DNA from 3 places in the Streptomyces sp. NPDC050658 genome. Region 3 is predicted to be linked to each of the others. Evidence: riboswitches for the same ligand, from Rfam matches in the RefSeq annotation. Region 3 holds a riboswitch; each other region holds the start of a gene.
What was found. A riboswitch is a leader RNA that binds a small molecule or an ion and turns the genes downstream of it on or off. The one in region 3 is predicted to bind cyclic di-AMP.
Positions count from the first base shown of each region.

Region 1: another riboswitch for cyclic di-AMP. It lies ahead of ACIBKX_RS39650 (LysM peptidoglycan-binding domain-containing protein); the one in region 3 lies ahead of ACIBKX_RS21320 (M23 family metallopeptidase).
Region 2: another riboswitch for cyclic di-AMP. It lies ahead of ACIBKX_RS16835 (C40 family peptidase); the one in region 3 lies ahead of ACIBKX_RS21320 (M23 family metallopeptidase).

Region 1 is NZ_JBITGM010000020.1:1,614-6,690, reverse strand. Features, by position in the region: gene ACIBKX_RS39665 (cytochrome P450) at 1-201, shown strand, start outside; gene ACIBKX_RS39660 (hypothetical protein) at 1,096-1,230, shown strand; gene ACIBKX_RS39655 (hypothetical protein) at 1,263-1,829, opposite strand; gene ACIBKX_RS39650 (LysM peptidoglycan-binding domain-containing protein) at 1,917-2,645, opposite strand; cyclic di-AMP (ydaO/yuaA leader) riboswitch at 2,650-2,806, opposite strand; gene ACIBKX_RS39645 (LysR family transcriptional regulator) at 3,378-4,370, opposite strand; gene ACIBKX_RS39640 (nuclear transport factor 2 family protein) at 4,467-5,077, shown strand, end outside.
Region 2 is NZ_JBITGM010000004.1:266,445-271,521, forward strand. Features, by position in the region: gene ACIBKX_RS16820 (Ppx/GppA family phosphatase) at 12-1,079, opposite strand; gene ACIBKX_RS16825 (ATP-dependent Clp protease proteolytic subunit) at 1,231-1,866, shown strand; gene ACIBKX_RS16830 (hypothetical protein) at 1,874-2,182, shown strand; cyclic di-AMP (ydaO/yuaA leader) riboswitch at 2,552-2,723, shown strand; gene ACIBKX_RS16835 (C40 family peptidase) at 2,727-3,200, shown strand; gene ACIBKX_RS16840 (DUF6328 family protein) at 3,300-3,794, shown strand; gene ACIBKX_RS16845 (LysE family translocator) at 3,840-4,469, opposite strand; gene ACIBKX_RS16850 (LysR family transcriptional regulator) at 4,586-5,077, shown strand, end outside.
Region 3 is NZ_JBITGM010000006.1:19,960-25,036, forward strand. Features, by position in the region: gene ACIBKX_RS21310 (PrsW family intramembrane metalloprotease) at 1-511, shown strand, start outside; gene ACIBKX_RS21315 (aldo/keto reductase) at 512-1,456, opposite strand; gene ACIBKX_RS21320 (M23 family metallopeptidase) at 1,667-2,749, opposite strand; cyclic di-AMP (ydaO/yuaA leader) riboswitch at 2,761-2,907, opposite strand; gene ACIBKX_RS21325 (PP2C family protein-serine/threonine phosphatase) at 3,129-4,292, opposite strand; tRNA gene ACIBKX_RS21330 (tRNA-Met) at 4,468-4,541, opposite strand; gene ACIBKX_RS21335 (alginate lyase family protein) at 4,609-5,077, opposite strand, start outside.

The sequences.
Region 1 (5,077 bases), on a different contig from region 3:
GGCGAGAACCGGCACGTCGCCTTCGGGTTCGGCACCCACCTGTGCGCGGGCGCCTCGCTGGCCCGCCGCGAGGTGGAGATCGCCATCACCACGCTCTTCTCCCGCCTGCCCGACCTGCGCCTGGTGGGCAAGGCCGAGGAACTGCCCTTCCGCCACGAGAGCCTGGTGTACGGCCTGGACTGCCTGCCGGTGACCTGGTAGCACCACAGGTCCGCAACGCCGCGCCCGGCGGGTGCGGCACTGGTCCGTCCGTTGTGTGCGGTGGCGGACGGGCCAGTGCCGCGCCGCCGGGCCGCGGCATGCCCTGCCTCTCTTCTGTACGTCTCTTCTGTGTACGTCCGTCAGCGGCGCGCCCGCGACGGACGGCCGACCGGCCGTCGTGTCTGCCTGCGGACGCGGCGGCCGCAGCCGTGCCGGCCTCCGGGCAGACGGGCAGGCGGGCAGGCGGGCGGGCGGGCCCGCTCCAGCCCCCCTCAACCACAGGCCGACTGGCCGTCGACCGAAACCTGACCGGGTGTCAATCGATCCTCGAACGGGGGCGGGCAGAGTCGGAGCATCAACCTGCACGGGAAGGCAGAGGCAGGCAGCGATACCGGCGGAGCGGCCGGGCACCGGTGACACCGGACGCCCGCCACCGCGACCGGCCGGCTGCCGCCTCGGAGGCACTTGCCCGGACCGCCGCGATCCGGCGGGACCGGAAAGACCTCCCGCACCACACCAGCCCCCTCCGCCCCATATCTGACTTGCCTGCCGCGCCGGGATCCGGCCGGCGGGACGGATGTCCGCACGGTGAACGCGACCGGCCCACAAGGCCATCGAGCGCTGCCGCTCCACCCCGAGCGGCACTCACCGGCGGTCGGATCGGCCGCTGTGCGTCCGCACCTCCGCGACGCACGGCGGCCGACTTGCGTGCGCACACGCCATCCACCCCAACTCACCGGCAAGAAACGGGAGTTGACGGCTGCGCACCCGAGACATCCCCGACCGGGCTTCCGGCGGGTCTTGAGCGGTTCTCGACCGGACGGGAGCACGCTGGCCGGATCGGAACGCCCCGGGCGCGGTCCGGGGCGGCGTACCCCGACGAAGGGAGACCCGGTGAACGACGAGCCGGCGGATTACAGCAGGCCATTCCGACCCATCTCGCCCTATGCGCCGCCGCTGCGGCTGGCCGGCGCGGACGACGACGCGGCGGTCGCGGACGAGCCGCACATCGTCCGAGGCATCGACTGACCCCCCACCGGCGTGCCGGTGCAAAGGCCCGCTCAGCCCCGACGGTCCGCCAGGCCCTGGCGCCCGGCCCGGATCCGGTCGGCGCTCCACATGCCCACCCCCGCCAGCACGGCGACGGCGACGGCGTACAGCGGCAGCCACAGGGTCGTGGTGGCCGACAGGCAGTCGGCGACGGCGTCGTGGCGGTGGATGTCCTGGGCGCGGGCCAGGGCGGCCGGGTCGCGGCCGGCCAGGCCGGCGAGGGCGGCCTCGGTGCGGATGCTCTCGTAGGCGCCCAGCGCGGGACACCGCGCGCGGGTGCCCGGCATCGGGAACAGCCAGGCCCAGCGCTGCAGCAGGGGGGCCAGGGCGATCGCCGCGCACAGGCCGAGGACCAGGCAGTAGGCGGCGAGGTTCGCGGTGTAGGCGGAGCGCAGGCCGGGTGTCCAGGCGGGCCTGCGGTAGAGGCACAGGAGCACGGCCAGCAGTGTCACGCCGATGTAGGTGGCGAACCACTGCCAGGAGCCCTGGGCGAGCGCGGCGGTCAGCACGGCGCCGAGGGCGATGCCGATGACGCCGGACTGGTCGGGAACATGGCGGCGCGCGCCGGGCTGGTCCATGGCCTCTCCTGCCTGGTGTGGCCCTCAGCATCCCGGCGCACCGCCCCCGCGGCCCGCCGCCATGCCGCGCGGTGGCCCGGATGAGGCTCAGTAGGGGCCGTTGACGTTGTCGATCGATCCGTAGCGGTCGGCGGCGTAGTTGCAGGCGGCGGTGATGTTGGCGACGGGGTCGAAGCTGTCGGTGGAGGTGCCGGGCAGGTGGTAGGCGTCGAAGGTGGGGCCGATGACCTGGAGGAGTCCCTTGGAGGGGGTGCCCGCGGCGGCGTTGGAGTCCCAGTTGTTGATGGCCAGCGGGTTGCCGGAGGACTCGCGCATGATGTTGCGGTGGATCCCCTCGTAGCTGCCGGGGATGCCGTGCCGGGCCATGATGTCGAGCGATTCCCTGATCCACCCGTCGAGGTTGTCGGCGTACGCCTTCTTGGCCGCGGCGGGCTGGGCGGTGCTCTTGCGCTCGGAACGATCGGCCCGCTCGGAGGAGCCCCGCGAGCCGGCCCCCTCCTCCGCGCCGAGGGCGAGCTTGACCCCCGGCCGGATCAGCCGCGGATCATCCCCGAGCACGCTCCGGTTGTCCTGATAGAGCTTCTTCCAGCTGCCGTGCCGGGAGTGCTCACGGGCGATCTTGGTGAGGGTGTCGCCCGGGACGACGACGTAGCTCCCCGGGGCGGCGGACGGCTTGGCCGCCGGGGCCTGCGCCGCACCGGCAGCGGTCGCACCCAGGACCGGAAGAACGAGCACGGCCCCACCCGTGCCTGCGACGGCGATACCCCGCCTGAACGAACCGGACTTGGGACGACGGTGCTTTCCCTTTGCGGGCATGACGAATTCCTCTCCGTCGCCTGCGAGGTGAGCTGTCGGGTTCGGACGGGAGATGTCCGGCCGCCGCGAAAGCGACTTCACCCCGAGCCGCTCCGGAAACCGGACCGGCGGCCTACCTGGGTCCCCCGCTCCTGCCGGGCGCGAGTCAGTGAATGGGAAGGTAAAAGGCTTTCCGGCCGGCGGCAGGATTCGGCGTTCCGCCCGGATCGACGGTGACGCTAGGCGAGAAAACCCAAACGAAACAAGCCCCAAATTTGCAAAAGAAACGACCAAAGCGAACCCCCGACAACCGGAAACCCCCGCCCCCGCATGATCGAGAATCCCAACTTCTTTGCACGCAACGGAAATGACGCCGACCGGACGCCGGAAGCACGGCCGCCGCTGTGACCCGTTTCACCGAACGAAATGCAACCAGATATAAGACCCGAAGCCCCCAGGGATGCGCCATCCCACCCGTAGAGCGCTAGTCATAGCAAAAACCCGCATAAATCACCAAGCACACCCAAAGCCAATTTCCGAATCAATCGGACATACGGCGGATGTTGTCATCCATGAAAAAAGAGGCCCAGCCCATCGGCGGCTGACCACACCGCTGACACACGCACCGACATCGCTGCAACCGCGCGCCCACCAGCAGTGGCACCCCCCCGGCGCACGGACGCTTCCCGACCGCTCCCGAGCACCGCGGCACCCCCACCCCCTGACCAGGATGTACACAACCGTGCCACCTGATCACCGCAGCCCCTGCCAAGGAGCCACACCGGCCTCCACCTGAGTCCTGGACCGGTCCCCACACGGCGAGGCGACGCCGACCGACCCACCGACGACCCCCTCCGGACAGGCCGCCGCAAAAGCCCCCGCAAGCCGACCGACCAGAGCCGCCGCGCACGGATGCGGATCACCCGATGGCATGACCGCGTAGACACCGCGGGCCGGAGGATCGACCAGACCCACCGTGGTGACATCGGCCCGCAACGCACCCGCCAGCACCCCGGGAATCAACGCGATGGCATGACCGGTCGCCACCAGAGCCAGCTTGCCGGGCAGATCAGCCGCAGCGAGGTCGACACGGGCACTGACCCCGGCGCGGGCGGCATGCCGACGCAACAACGCCGCCGAACCATCGTTGTCCTCCACCCACGTCTGATCACCCAGCACCTCAATGGACACCGGCCCACCCCCGGCCCGCGGATGACCCAGCGGCAGCGCGACGACCATCGCATCCAGCCCCAGCAACCGATGCTCGACCCGAGGATCATGAGGCAGCCCCGGCGGAGCATCCGTCACCACGGCAACATCGAGATCACCGGCAACCACACGCTCGTACAGCGAAGCACTCAGCCCCGGCAACAGACTCCACCGGACAGCCTCACCCTGCTCCAGCAAAGCCCGCAGAGCCTCCGGAACAACCCCCGCGGCAAGAGAAGGAGTCGCACCGACCGCCAGCACCCGACCCAAACCCCCCTCACCCGTATCCCGCGCGGCCCGGACCGCCCGATCGGCCTCGTTCAGCGTGACCAGAGCATGACGCCGGAACACCTCACCGGCCGACGTCACACGCACACCACGCGCATGACGCTCCATCAACGGCACACCGACCTGCCGCTCCAGCCCGGCGATCTGCCGGGACACCGCCGACTGCGTGTGATGAAGCTCGGCAGCCGCCGCCGACAACGACCCCAGCCGACACACCGTCACGAAGGTCCGCCACACCGTCAAATCCATGCCGCCCAGTATGAACAGCCGATATGCGAACCACGCAGAACAGCCATGCGACACCTGCGCTTGTCGCAACCATCCGGATCCACCACCGTGACGCACATGACCACACCGCACACGATCGCCGTCCTGGGCCTGGGCCGGATGGGCACCGCGATCGCAACACGACTGGCCGCCCAAGGCTGGCACGTCACCGGCTGGACCCGCTCAGGGCGCACACCAGACACCATCACACCCACCACCGACCCCAACGACGCCGTCGCGCAAGCCGACCACGTACTCCTGGCCCTCTACGACGGCCCAGCCTGCCGACAAGTCCTCCACACCATCCGCGACGCACTGCGAACAAACACAATCGTCATCAACACCAGCACCATCGCCCCCACCGAAGCCGCACAACTGGCCCAACAAACCGGCCCGACATACATCCACGCACCCGTACTCGGCTCCGTCCCGGCCGCCACCTCCGGCACCCTCCAGATCCTCGCCGCCGCACCTCACCAAACACTCGCCCGGGCACGCCCACTCCTGGAAACACTGGGCACGGTACGGCCAATCGAAGACGCCCCCACCGCCGCCGCCCTCAAACTCATCGCCAACAACAGCCTCACCGGCGCCGTGCTCGCACTACGCGACACCCTGCGCCAGGCCGACGCACTCGACCTGCCCCGCACCCAGGTCCTGGACATCCTCGAACTCGGCCAACTCGGCAC
Region 2 (5,077 bases), on a different contig from region 3:
GCCCCAGCCCCTCAGCCCGGCCCCGGTGCGATCCGCAGGGCCGTCGGGCCGACGGTCACCGCCTCGTCGCCGTAGGAGCGATCGCTGTAGGGGCGATCGCCGTGCACGGGATCGTCGCAGGGGTCGGTGTCACGTCCCGACACCTGGTCCCACCACTTCCCGCCGTCCTCGATCTGTCGCAGCAGCACTCCTTCGCGGATGGCCCAGGGGCAGATGGTGACCTGCTTGATGCCGGTCAGTTTCAGCGCGGTGTGTCCGACGACCGCTCCCGCCAGGCTCTGCAGGGCCCGCGGCGCGGAGACGCCCGGCAGGCCGGACCGCTCGGCGGACGGCAGCGTGGCGAGCAGGTCGACGCAGCGGCGCAGGTCGCCGCGGGCCAACTGCCGCTCGGCGAACGGGCCTTCGCGGCCGGGCGCGCACCCGGCGAGGCGGCCCAGCTGCTGGAAGGTGCGGGAGGTCGCCACCGCGGTCCGCGGCCCCTCCCAGCGGATTCTCGCGGCCACGTCCCGCAGTTGGTGGCGCACCTTGCGGCGCAGCGCCTTCACGCTCTGCTCGTCGGGCGGGTCCTCGGCGCCGAAGAACTCCCGCGTCAGCCGCCCCGCGCCGAGCGGCAGCGACACCGCGTAGTCGGGCAGCCTGCCGCGCCCGAAGGCCACCTCCAACGAGCCGCCGCCGATGTCGAACAGGGCGAGCGGCCCGGCCCGCCAGCCCATCCAGCGCCGGGCGCCGAGGAACGTCAGCTCGGCCTCCACCTCGCCCGGCAGGGTGCACAGCGGGATGCCCGTCTCCGCCCGTACCGCCCGCAGGACCTCCAGCCTGTTCGGCGCGTTGCGGACGACCGCCGTGGCGAAGGCGAGCGGCTCCGTTGCGCCCCATCTTCTCGCGGTCTCGGCGGCCGCGGAGACCGCTCTGACCAGCTGCCGCACCGATTGTTCGGGTATCGCCCCCGCCGGCTCGACCTGTTCGGAGAGCCGCAGCCGCCACTTCGCCGTGTGCACCGGCAGTGGAACCCCGTCCACCGCGTCGGCGACAACCAGACGGACCGTTCTCGAACCCACATCCACCAGACTCATTCGCATGTCACGCCCTGTACCCCAGACAACTGCCGTCAGTCACCCGGCCGTTCACCCAAGCCCGCGTCGATGCCGCACGCGTTACGTACGTCCTGTACATTTTATACAAGAAGCCTCGGGCCGCGCATCCGGCCCCGGTGATGAGGAGTGACGCGCCATGAACCGACCGTCCGCCCGATATGTCCTGCCCGAGTTCACCGAGCGCACCAGCTCGGGGAAGCGGACCCTCGACCCGTATTCGAAGCTGCTTGAGGAGCGGATCGTCTTTCTGGGCACCCCGATCGACGACACCTCGGCCAATGACGTGATGGCGCAGTTCATGCACCTCGAATATCTGGCGCCGGACCGCGACATCTCGCTCTACATCAACTCCCCCGGCGGCTCGTTCAGCGCGATGACGGCGATCTACGACACGATGCGGTTCGTCACCTGTGACGTGGAGACGACCTGCCTGGGACAGGCCGCGTCGGCGGCGGCCGTGCTGCTCGCCGCGGGCACGCCCACAAAGCGCTCCGCCCTGCCCGGCGCACGGGTGTTGATCCATCAGCCGTCGATCAGCGAGCCGATCCAGGGCCAGACCTCCGACCTCGCGATCCAGGCCGACGAGATCCTGCGCACCCGCTCGCTCCTCGAGGAACTCCTCGTACGGCACACGGGCCAGAGCCCCGACCGCATCACGGCGGACATCGAGCGGGACAAGATCCTCGACGCCCCGGAGGCCGTCGCGTACGGCCTGATCGACCGGATCGTGCCGAGCCGCAAGTCCTCGGCGCGCGTCCCGGACGCGAGGTGAGCCGTCGATGCTGCCGCCCGAACTGCCGCCGCTGCCCGCACTCACCCGCGCCGAGGGCGAGTTGATCGACCGCTATCTCGAAGTGGTCGATCTGCTCGGCCGGATCAATCCGGCCCGCGCCTCGGACACCTACGGCGGCCTGCGCGCCGCCCAGGCGCTGGTCTCCAGCGCCACAGCACTGCGCGACGCGCTGACGCTCATGCACCAGCGGGGCGAGAGCGCCGTGCACGCACCGACGTTGGCCCGCGCGCTGCGCGTGCTCGACGGGGAGCGGCGTTCCTCCCGCGTCACCGTCCCGCCCCGGCAGTCGTCCTGAATCCCCCTGAATCCCCCTCAAGTCGGCTGCCCCGCAGCGCAGTAGCCGTCCGGGGCGGGTCTTAAACGGACCAGACGGGCTACCTCGTTCGGCGTAGCAGGTCCTCGTCAACGGAGTCGGCCACAGTTGCGCCAGAGGTGTACGCGAGGGCCGGAATGTCTCCTTCCGGTGCTGGTAGAGCGATCGTCGAGGCCCGCGAAGGGTTGCCTTATCCGACGTTGTCCACCCGAACGGTTCAGCCGTGAGGAGCCTCACAAAACGCCGTTTCGGCTCGGTTTTCGGGCTGTTGACGGGTCAAGATCCCTTCCGACGACAAGCCCCCGCCACAGCGGCGGGGCGGTCCGGGCGGACGCCGAGTCCTGCCGCCGCCCGGATGACCGGTCGACATCGGTGCACCGGCAGGAGTGGAGGACCCAGGCACGACGGGCCCGTCCGGACGTCCGGACAACGGCCCTTGGGGTGAAGCCGCAGTACGCGGCCGGGCAACTTTGTCAGCCCGAATCCGACAGGTCATCCTTCACAGGCGGCTGACGAAGGGTTGCGCATGACCGCGCTGAATCATGTTCCGTCGCTGCTCACCAGGGCCGGCTCCGCCTCGGCCCTCACGCTCGCCGTCGTCGGCGGCACCCTCGTGGCCCCCGGGCTCACGACGGAGGCCCAGGCCGCGACACACGGGACGAAGGCCCTGAAGATCGCCGCGGCGAAGAAGGGCTCCCCGTACCGCTACGGAGCCGCGGGGCCGAACCGGTTCGACTGCTCGGGCCTGACCCTCTACTCGTTCAAGCGGGCGGGCAAGAAGCTGCCGCGCACGGCCGCACAGCAGTACAACAAGACCCGGCACATCTCCGCGGCCAACCGCACGCGCGGCGACCTGGTCTTCTTCCACTCCGGCCGGAACGTCTACCACGTCGGCATCTACGCCGGTAAGGGCCGCATCTGGCACGCGCCCAAGTCGAACACCGTGGTCCGTCTGGAGAAGATCTGGACCAAGAGCGTCTGGTACGGCAGGGTCCGCTGACCCGGCGCCGGGCGAGGGACGCGGCCGTCCCGGCTGCCGCGTCGCCCGCCCGGCGCGCCCACCGCGCTTGGCGTCGCGCGACACGGATACTCGTGCGCCATGGCCGACAACAACGGCTCACGCGCCGCTCACGACAGCCGCCACGAGACCGACTTCGAACGCGCCGACCGCAACTTCTCGGAGATCCTCCAGGAGTTGAGGGTCACACAGACCGGGGTGCAGATCCTCTTCGCGTTCCTGCTGACCCTCGCCTTCACCCCGCGCTTCCCGTCCCTGGACACCGTGCAGCGCGCCACGTACGTCACGACGCTGCTGCTCGCCGTCCTCGCGGCCGCCCTGTTCACGGCGCCGGCCGCGGTGCACAGGGCGCTGTTCCAGCAGCGTTCCAAGCCGCTGATCGTGCGGGTCTCCTCGCATCTGGCGCGGCTCGGCATGGCGGTCCTGATGTTCGCCCTCGCCGGTTCCGTGCTCCTGGTCGTGGACGTGTCGGTGGGCCGCGTCGGCGGGGTGATCGCGAGCGCGGGCACGCTGGCCGTGTGCGCGGGCCTGTGGGGCGTGCTCCCCCGCCTCGTACGCCGCTCGGCACACTCCTAGGTCACGCTCGGCGCACTCCCAGGTCACGCTCGGCGCACTCCCGGGTCAGGCGACCAGCGCCTCGACGAGCAGCACGGAGCCGAGCAGGGTCAGCGCTCCTCCGGTGGCTCCCTCGATGGCACGGGCGGTACGCGGTCTGCGCAGCCAGCGGCCCAGCCGGTCCACCAGGAGCGCGACGACCGGGAACCACACCAGGGCGAGGGCCACGATGATCGACGCGAGCAGCAGCGTCCGCGGCATCGCCGGGCTGCCCGCGGGCACGAACTGCGGCAGCACGCTGAGGAACGTGATGGGCGCCTTGGGGTTGAGGGCGTTGGTGAGGAAACCCTGCCGCAGGCTGCCGCCCGCACCCTGCGGTGCCTGGCCCACCCGCCCGTCGGCTCCCCGCCGCTGCCGCACCGCCGAGCGCAGGGCGCGGCAGCCCAGGTACAGCACATAGCCGCCGCCGACGATCTGCAGCGCCCGGAAGAGGGCGGGGACCGCGGCGAGCACGGCGGCGACCCCGGCCACCGCGAGCGCCGTGTGCACCAGGAGCCCGCCCGCGACACCGATCGCACAGACGACCCCGGCGCGGCGGGAGGCGAGTGCGTTGCGCACCACGACGGCGAAATCGGCGCCCGGCATGGCGACCATGCCCGCGGCGACTCCGGTGAAGGCGACCAGTTGTGCGTCCATGCCTCCACCCTGCCGTTCTTCTGCCTTCAGCAGGTATGTGGAATATCCTGGGCCTGCCTTAAGCAGCCGTTTACTCTCCTCCCCCCACGTCCGCACCGGGAGACACCGGAGACTCCATGTACGACCCGACGCGGCTCGCCGCACTGGTGGCGGTCTCCGAGGCCGGTTCGATCACCCGCGCCGCCGAGCGTCTCGGCTACACCGTGCCCGCCCTCTCCCAGCAACTGGCCAAGCTGGAGCGGGAGGCGGGGACCGCGCTCCTGGTGCGGCACCACCGCGGGGCGCGGCTGACCGGCGCGGGAGAGCTGCTGCTCGCGCGGGCCCGCCGGGTGCTCGCCGAGATGGAGCGGGCCCGGCATGAACTGGCCCAGCTCGCCGGCCTGTCCGGGGGCCGGCTAAGGGTGGGCACCTTCACCACCGCGGGAATCCATCTGGTGCCGCCCGCGCTGACCGCGTTCCGCCGGGCCCATCCGGACATCGAGCTGACGGTCCGCGGCTATGAGCCGCCGTCCGGTGTCGCGGCGGTGGCGGCGGGTGAGGTCGACCTCGCGCTCACCCATACGTACGAACCGGGAGAGCCGGTGCCGCTGCCCGCCTCGGTGTCCGCC
Region 3 (5,077 bases):
GGTGATCTGGCTGCGGCAGCGCGGACTGCGCCTGGTCCGGGCCGAACTGCCCGCCTATGTGCTGGCGGGCTGGCTCACCGCCCCCGAGCCGTACGCGCTCGGCACGATGCGCGGCCGCACCATCGCCCGCGACTACGCCTCGTACACCCAGGGGAAGGCCGCGGCGCGCACGGTCGCCGAGTACGAGGCGTACGCGACGTCACTCGCCCTGCTCCGGCACCGGGGGCGCCGCGGCCGGGCCGGCGCCGACTTCGTCGTACGGGAGAGAGAACTGCTGCACGCGCTGTGGGAGCGCCGCGAGACCGCACGGCCCGCGCTCGCCTACGCGGCGCGGGCGACGGCCCCGGTGCTCGTGCCGATGCCGCCGCCGTACGGGTACTACGGCGCACAGGGAGCGCATCCGGCGCACGGCCCCCAGGGCTACGCCTACGCCCAGCCGATGCCGGCCTACCCCGCGTACGGGGCCGCGTATCCGGCGTACCAGACCCCGTACCCGCCCTACCGGCGTTGATCAGGCGGAAGCCGTCGTCAGAGCGCTGATCTCGGCCGGGGTCAGCTCAAGCTCCGCCACCGCGAGCAGCGCGGGCAGCTGCTCGACCGTACGGGCCGAGGCGATCGGCGCCGCCACGGTCGGCTGCGCGGCGAGCCACGCGAGGGCCACCGTCGCGACCTCGGCGCCGCGCGCCGCCGCTATCGCGTCGAGGGCGGCGAGCACCCGCACGCCCCGCTCGGTCTCCAGGTGCTTGCCCGCGCCCTCGGCCCGCGCGCTGTCGACCTGCGCGCCCGGCCGGTACTTGCCGGTGAGGAAGCCGGAGGCGAGCGAGTAGTACGGGACGGCGGCAAGGCCGGAGCGCGAGGCGACGTCCTGCAGCGAGCCCTCGTAGGTGTCGCGCGAGACCAGGTTGTAGTGCGGCTGGAGCGCCACATAGCGGGCGAGGCCCTCGCGGTCGGAGAAGTCGAGGGACTCCTGGAGGCGCTCGGCGGTCAGGTTGGACGCGGCGATGGCGCGCACCTTGCCGGAGTTCACCAGTTCGTCGAGCGCGCCGATGATCTCCTCGACGGGGACGCTCGGGTCGTCGAAGTGCGTGTAGTAGAGGTCTATGTAGTCGGTGCCGAGACGGCGCAGCGACTCCTCGGCACCGGACTTGATGGTGCTCGCGGACAGGCCCTTGTAGTCCGGGTGGGCGCCGACCTTGGTGGCGACGACGACATCGGAGCGATTGCCGCGCGCGCGGAGCCAGTTGCCGATGACGGTCTCGGACTCGCCGCCCTTGTTGCCCGGCGCCCAGGCCGAGTAGACGTCGGCGGTGTCGACGAAGTTGCCGCCCGCCGCGGTATAGGCGTCGAGCACGGCGAAGGACTGCGCCTCGTCGGCCGTCCAGCCGAAGACGTTGCCGCCCAGGGCGAGCGGGAAGACCTCGAGGTCGGAGGGGCCAAGCTTGCGTAGAGAAGTCATACGGGGCTCAACACGCCTACGGAGGCTGGCATTCCGTACAGCGGGATCCGAGTTCCGCACCGGCTCGGCTCGTGGGCATGCGAAGCCGGCAGCCCTGACGTCGGGGGGTTGCCGCCAGGACCGCCGGAGTTGATGGGGTGCCGCAGAGGGACCGGCCCTCAACCAGAGGGGATTCCTCAGAGGGACCGGCCCTCGGTCAGAGGCTTTTCCTCAGAGGGACTGACCCTTGCCCCGCAGCCACGCCGCCGGGTCGACCCCGGTGTCGTCGCCGCCGGGGTGGATCTCCAGGTGGAGGTGCGGCCCGGTGACATTGCCGGTGGCGCCCACGCGGCCGATGGTGTCGCCGGTGGTGACCTTCTGGCCGACGCTGACGCTCATCGAGGACTGGTGGTTGTACCAGATCTCCGTGCCGTCCTCGAGCTCCAGGATGGTGCGGTAGCCGTACGCCCCCGCCCAGCCGGCCTCCTTGATGGTGCCGGTGTGGATCGCCTTGAGGGGCGTACCCGTCGGCGCCGCGAAGTCGAGGCCGGTGTGGTAGCCGGAGGACCACATGGAGCCGGGCTGACCGAAGGTGCTGGTGAGCGTGTACGAAGCGAGGGGCAGGGTGTAGCTCTTGGCGAGCTTGGCCAGGCGCTCGGCCTCGGCCTTGCGCCGGGCCTCCTCTTCCGCCTTCTTCTTGGCGGCGGCCTTCGCGGCGGCGATCTTCTTCTCGGCCGCGGACTGCTCGGCGGCGGCCTGCGCGGCGGCCTTCTTGACGGCGGCTTCCTCGGCCGCCTTCTGGACCGCGTCGTCCGCCTGGTCCTGCTGGTTCTCGGCCTGCTCCATGATGCGGGCCCGCAGCGCCTCGCCCGCGCCCGTGGTGCCCTGCTGGGCCTCCTCGGCGCTGACGCCGGCGACGGAGAGCGGGGTGGCGCTCGCGACGCCCTCGCCGGAGGAGCCCGACTCGTCGGAGTCATCGGATATCAGCGAGCCCACGCCGGGAAGCGACTTGGCCTCCGGCAGCGAGTCCGTGACGGCCGAGATGTCCGGCATCTCGATGGAGACCGGGGGCTTGCCGCCCTGCGCGGTGGCGATGCCGCCCGCACCGACGGCGGCGATGACGCCCACGCCGAGCACGGTGGAGCTGCGGGCGAGTCCGCCGCCGCCCCTCTTGTGGACGCGGTGCCTGCCGCGGACGGGACGAATGGACTCCTCGGTGGGGTTCCACTCCTCCCAGGGCTCTTCGTCGTACGCACCGATCTCGTCGTCATTCGGTACGTAAACGGCTTGGGGGGCAGGCCGGTTGGACGCCACTGGGGCGCGCTCCTTTCCTTCCTTCTCGCCTACCGGGTTAGCTGACGGGTTCGGAGCAGGAAGGTCTCCTACGAACATCTGGCACGGATGCACAGATGCCCGATTCACCCCAATTGGTGGTTCCCCGGCTCCCTTTCGGGATTAGGCGCGTGCGCACGGAGCCGCCTCGAGTGACGGCTGGGACGACCGCGCTGCGTTATCGAACGTTAATAGACAGCGGTGCCGTATTCCAAGCCGTTCCGACTGATCGTTAACGCCTTTGGCCTGTACTTAACGGGACACCGAGGGCCGGAACGGGGCGAGTTGGCCGCACTTTTTCGCCCACCGGACCTTCACATCTCCTTGACAGTACGTCAGTTGTTATGCGGAGTGGTGTCTTTCAGTCACGGCCCGTGACATCGTCCCCAGGGCCCGGCCCGGCGTCCGGCGCCTCCGGCCGCCGAACCGCGAGCAGCGCCATGTCGTCGGTCCCGCCGCCGCCCGTGTGCCGGCGCACCTCCTCGACGAGCGTCGCGAGGAGTACGTCCGGTCCGTGCGGGCCGGGGAAGATCCGGCCGCCGAGCCGGGCCGCCGGGTTGTAGAACTCGCCGCGGATGTCCCGCGCCTCCGAGAGCCCGTCGGTGTAGAGCAGCAGCATCGCCCCCGGCGGGAACTCCGCCTCGTCGGCACGGTCCGGCCAGGCCCCCAGGTCACCCATCCCCAGCGGCAGCGCGGGCTCCCCCGGCGACAGCACGCACAGCCGTCCGTCACCGCGCAGGAGCAGCGGCTCGGGATGGCCCCGGTTGACGATGCGGATGACTCCGTCGCCGTGCGGGATCTCCGCGATGACGGCCGTGGTGAACCCCTCGAACGCGTCGAGTCCCTCGCGCCGCGTGCCCTCCCGCGCGAGCGCCCGCTCCAGCCGCTGTGCCACCGCCTCCAGCGTCGCCTCCTGCTCGGCCGCCTCGCGGAAGGCCCCGATGACCACGGCGACGGCGGCCACCGCGCCCATCCCCTTGCCGCGTACGTCGCCGACGATCAGCCGTACGCCGTGCGGGGTGTCCTGGACGGCGTACAGATCTCCCCCGATGAAGGCGTCGGCCTCCGCGGCCTCGTAGCGGGCGGCGACGTCGAGCCCTCCGATCCGGTGGTCGGGCTGCGGCAGGACGGCGCGCTGGGCGGTCTCGGAGATGGAACGGGCGGAGGCCAGCTGCTCGTCGCTTCTGCGTACGACACGGTTGATGAGGACGGCCAGCACGGCGACGGTCACCACGGTGAGCAGCTCGGTGACGGCCTCCACGTCGGTCGTGGTGCTGTTGCCGAAGTGCAGGGTGAGCACGGCGGCGCAGGAGGCGGCCCCGATGAGGCTGGTGCTGTGCAGCGAGTAGAAGGGGGCGGCGATCAGCGGGGCGGCGGTGAAGAGGGGAGCCGCGGTGAACTCCGGGGGCGTCGAGACGTCGTACACGACCCCGATGACGAGCAGCAGCCACGGCAGGAGCCGCACCAGGGCCCGCTCGTGCCGGACGTCGGGGCCTTCCCTCGGACGTCCTTCTCGCTGCCCCACCGCTGTCTCCCGCCGAAGTCCGCGCCCGGGACCAGCCCCATGACCGCACCTGTCCAGGCTTCCCGGAGCGGCGGCGGGCGGCGAGCGGTGTGGGCCGATCGGATGAAACGTGGGGGATACGGGAGAACGCCGAAGGCCCGGATCCAAGATCTGGATCCGGGCCTTCGGTCTTTAGTAGCGGGGACAGGATTTGAACCTGCGACCTCTGGGTTATGAGCCCAGCGAGCTACCGAGCTGCTCCACCCCGCGCCGTTGAAATGAACAGTACGCCATGTGGCGGGGTAAAAGCGAACCGGTTAACCGGCAGGGGCGCGGCTCACGCGTTCTGGGCATGCGTAAGGGTCTCCCAGGCCACGAACAGATCGTCCGTGCCCTCGGGCCGCCGCCGCTCCGTGAACTTCTCCGTCTCCGGAAGATCCAGCTTCAGCCGCTGCCCCAGGTGATTGAGCCCGACCTCGGTGTCGGGCCCCATGTCGCGCTGCACTTTCCCGCCGCACAGCCATTTCGGTGCCTTCGCGCCCAGCTGGTACTTGGAGTGGAATTCGAGCGCGGCCCGCAGCCGCTCCTTGACCTCGCCGTACAGGTCGACGCCCTGGTGCCAGGCGGTCTCCGCGATGTGCGCGGTGGCGGCGAGCGAGTAGCTGGCGTGCTTGAAGTTGCGGCAGGTCTCCTGGGAGATCCCGTCGGTGAAGGTCTTCTGGCCGAACCAGTACTTCTGGAGCTGCTCGGGGGTGTTGATTCCGCTGCCCTCGGGCGAGACGGGAAGCGGCCCGTCCGACTCCAGA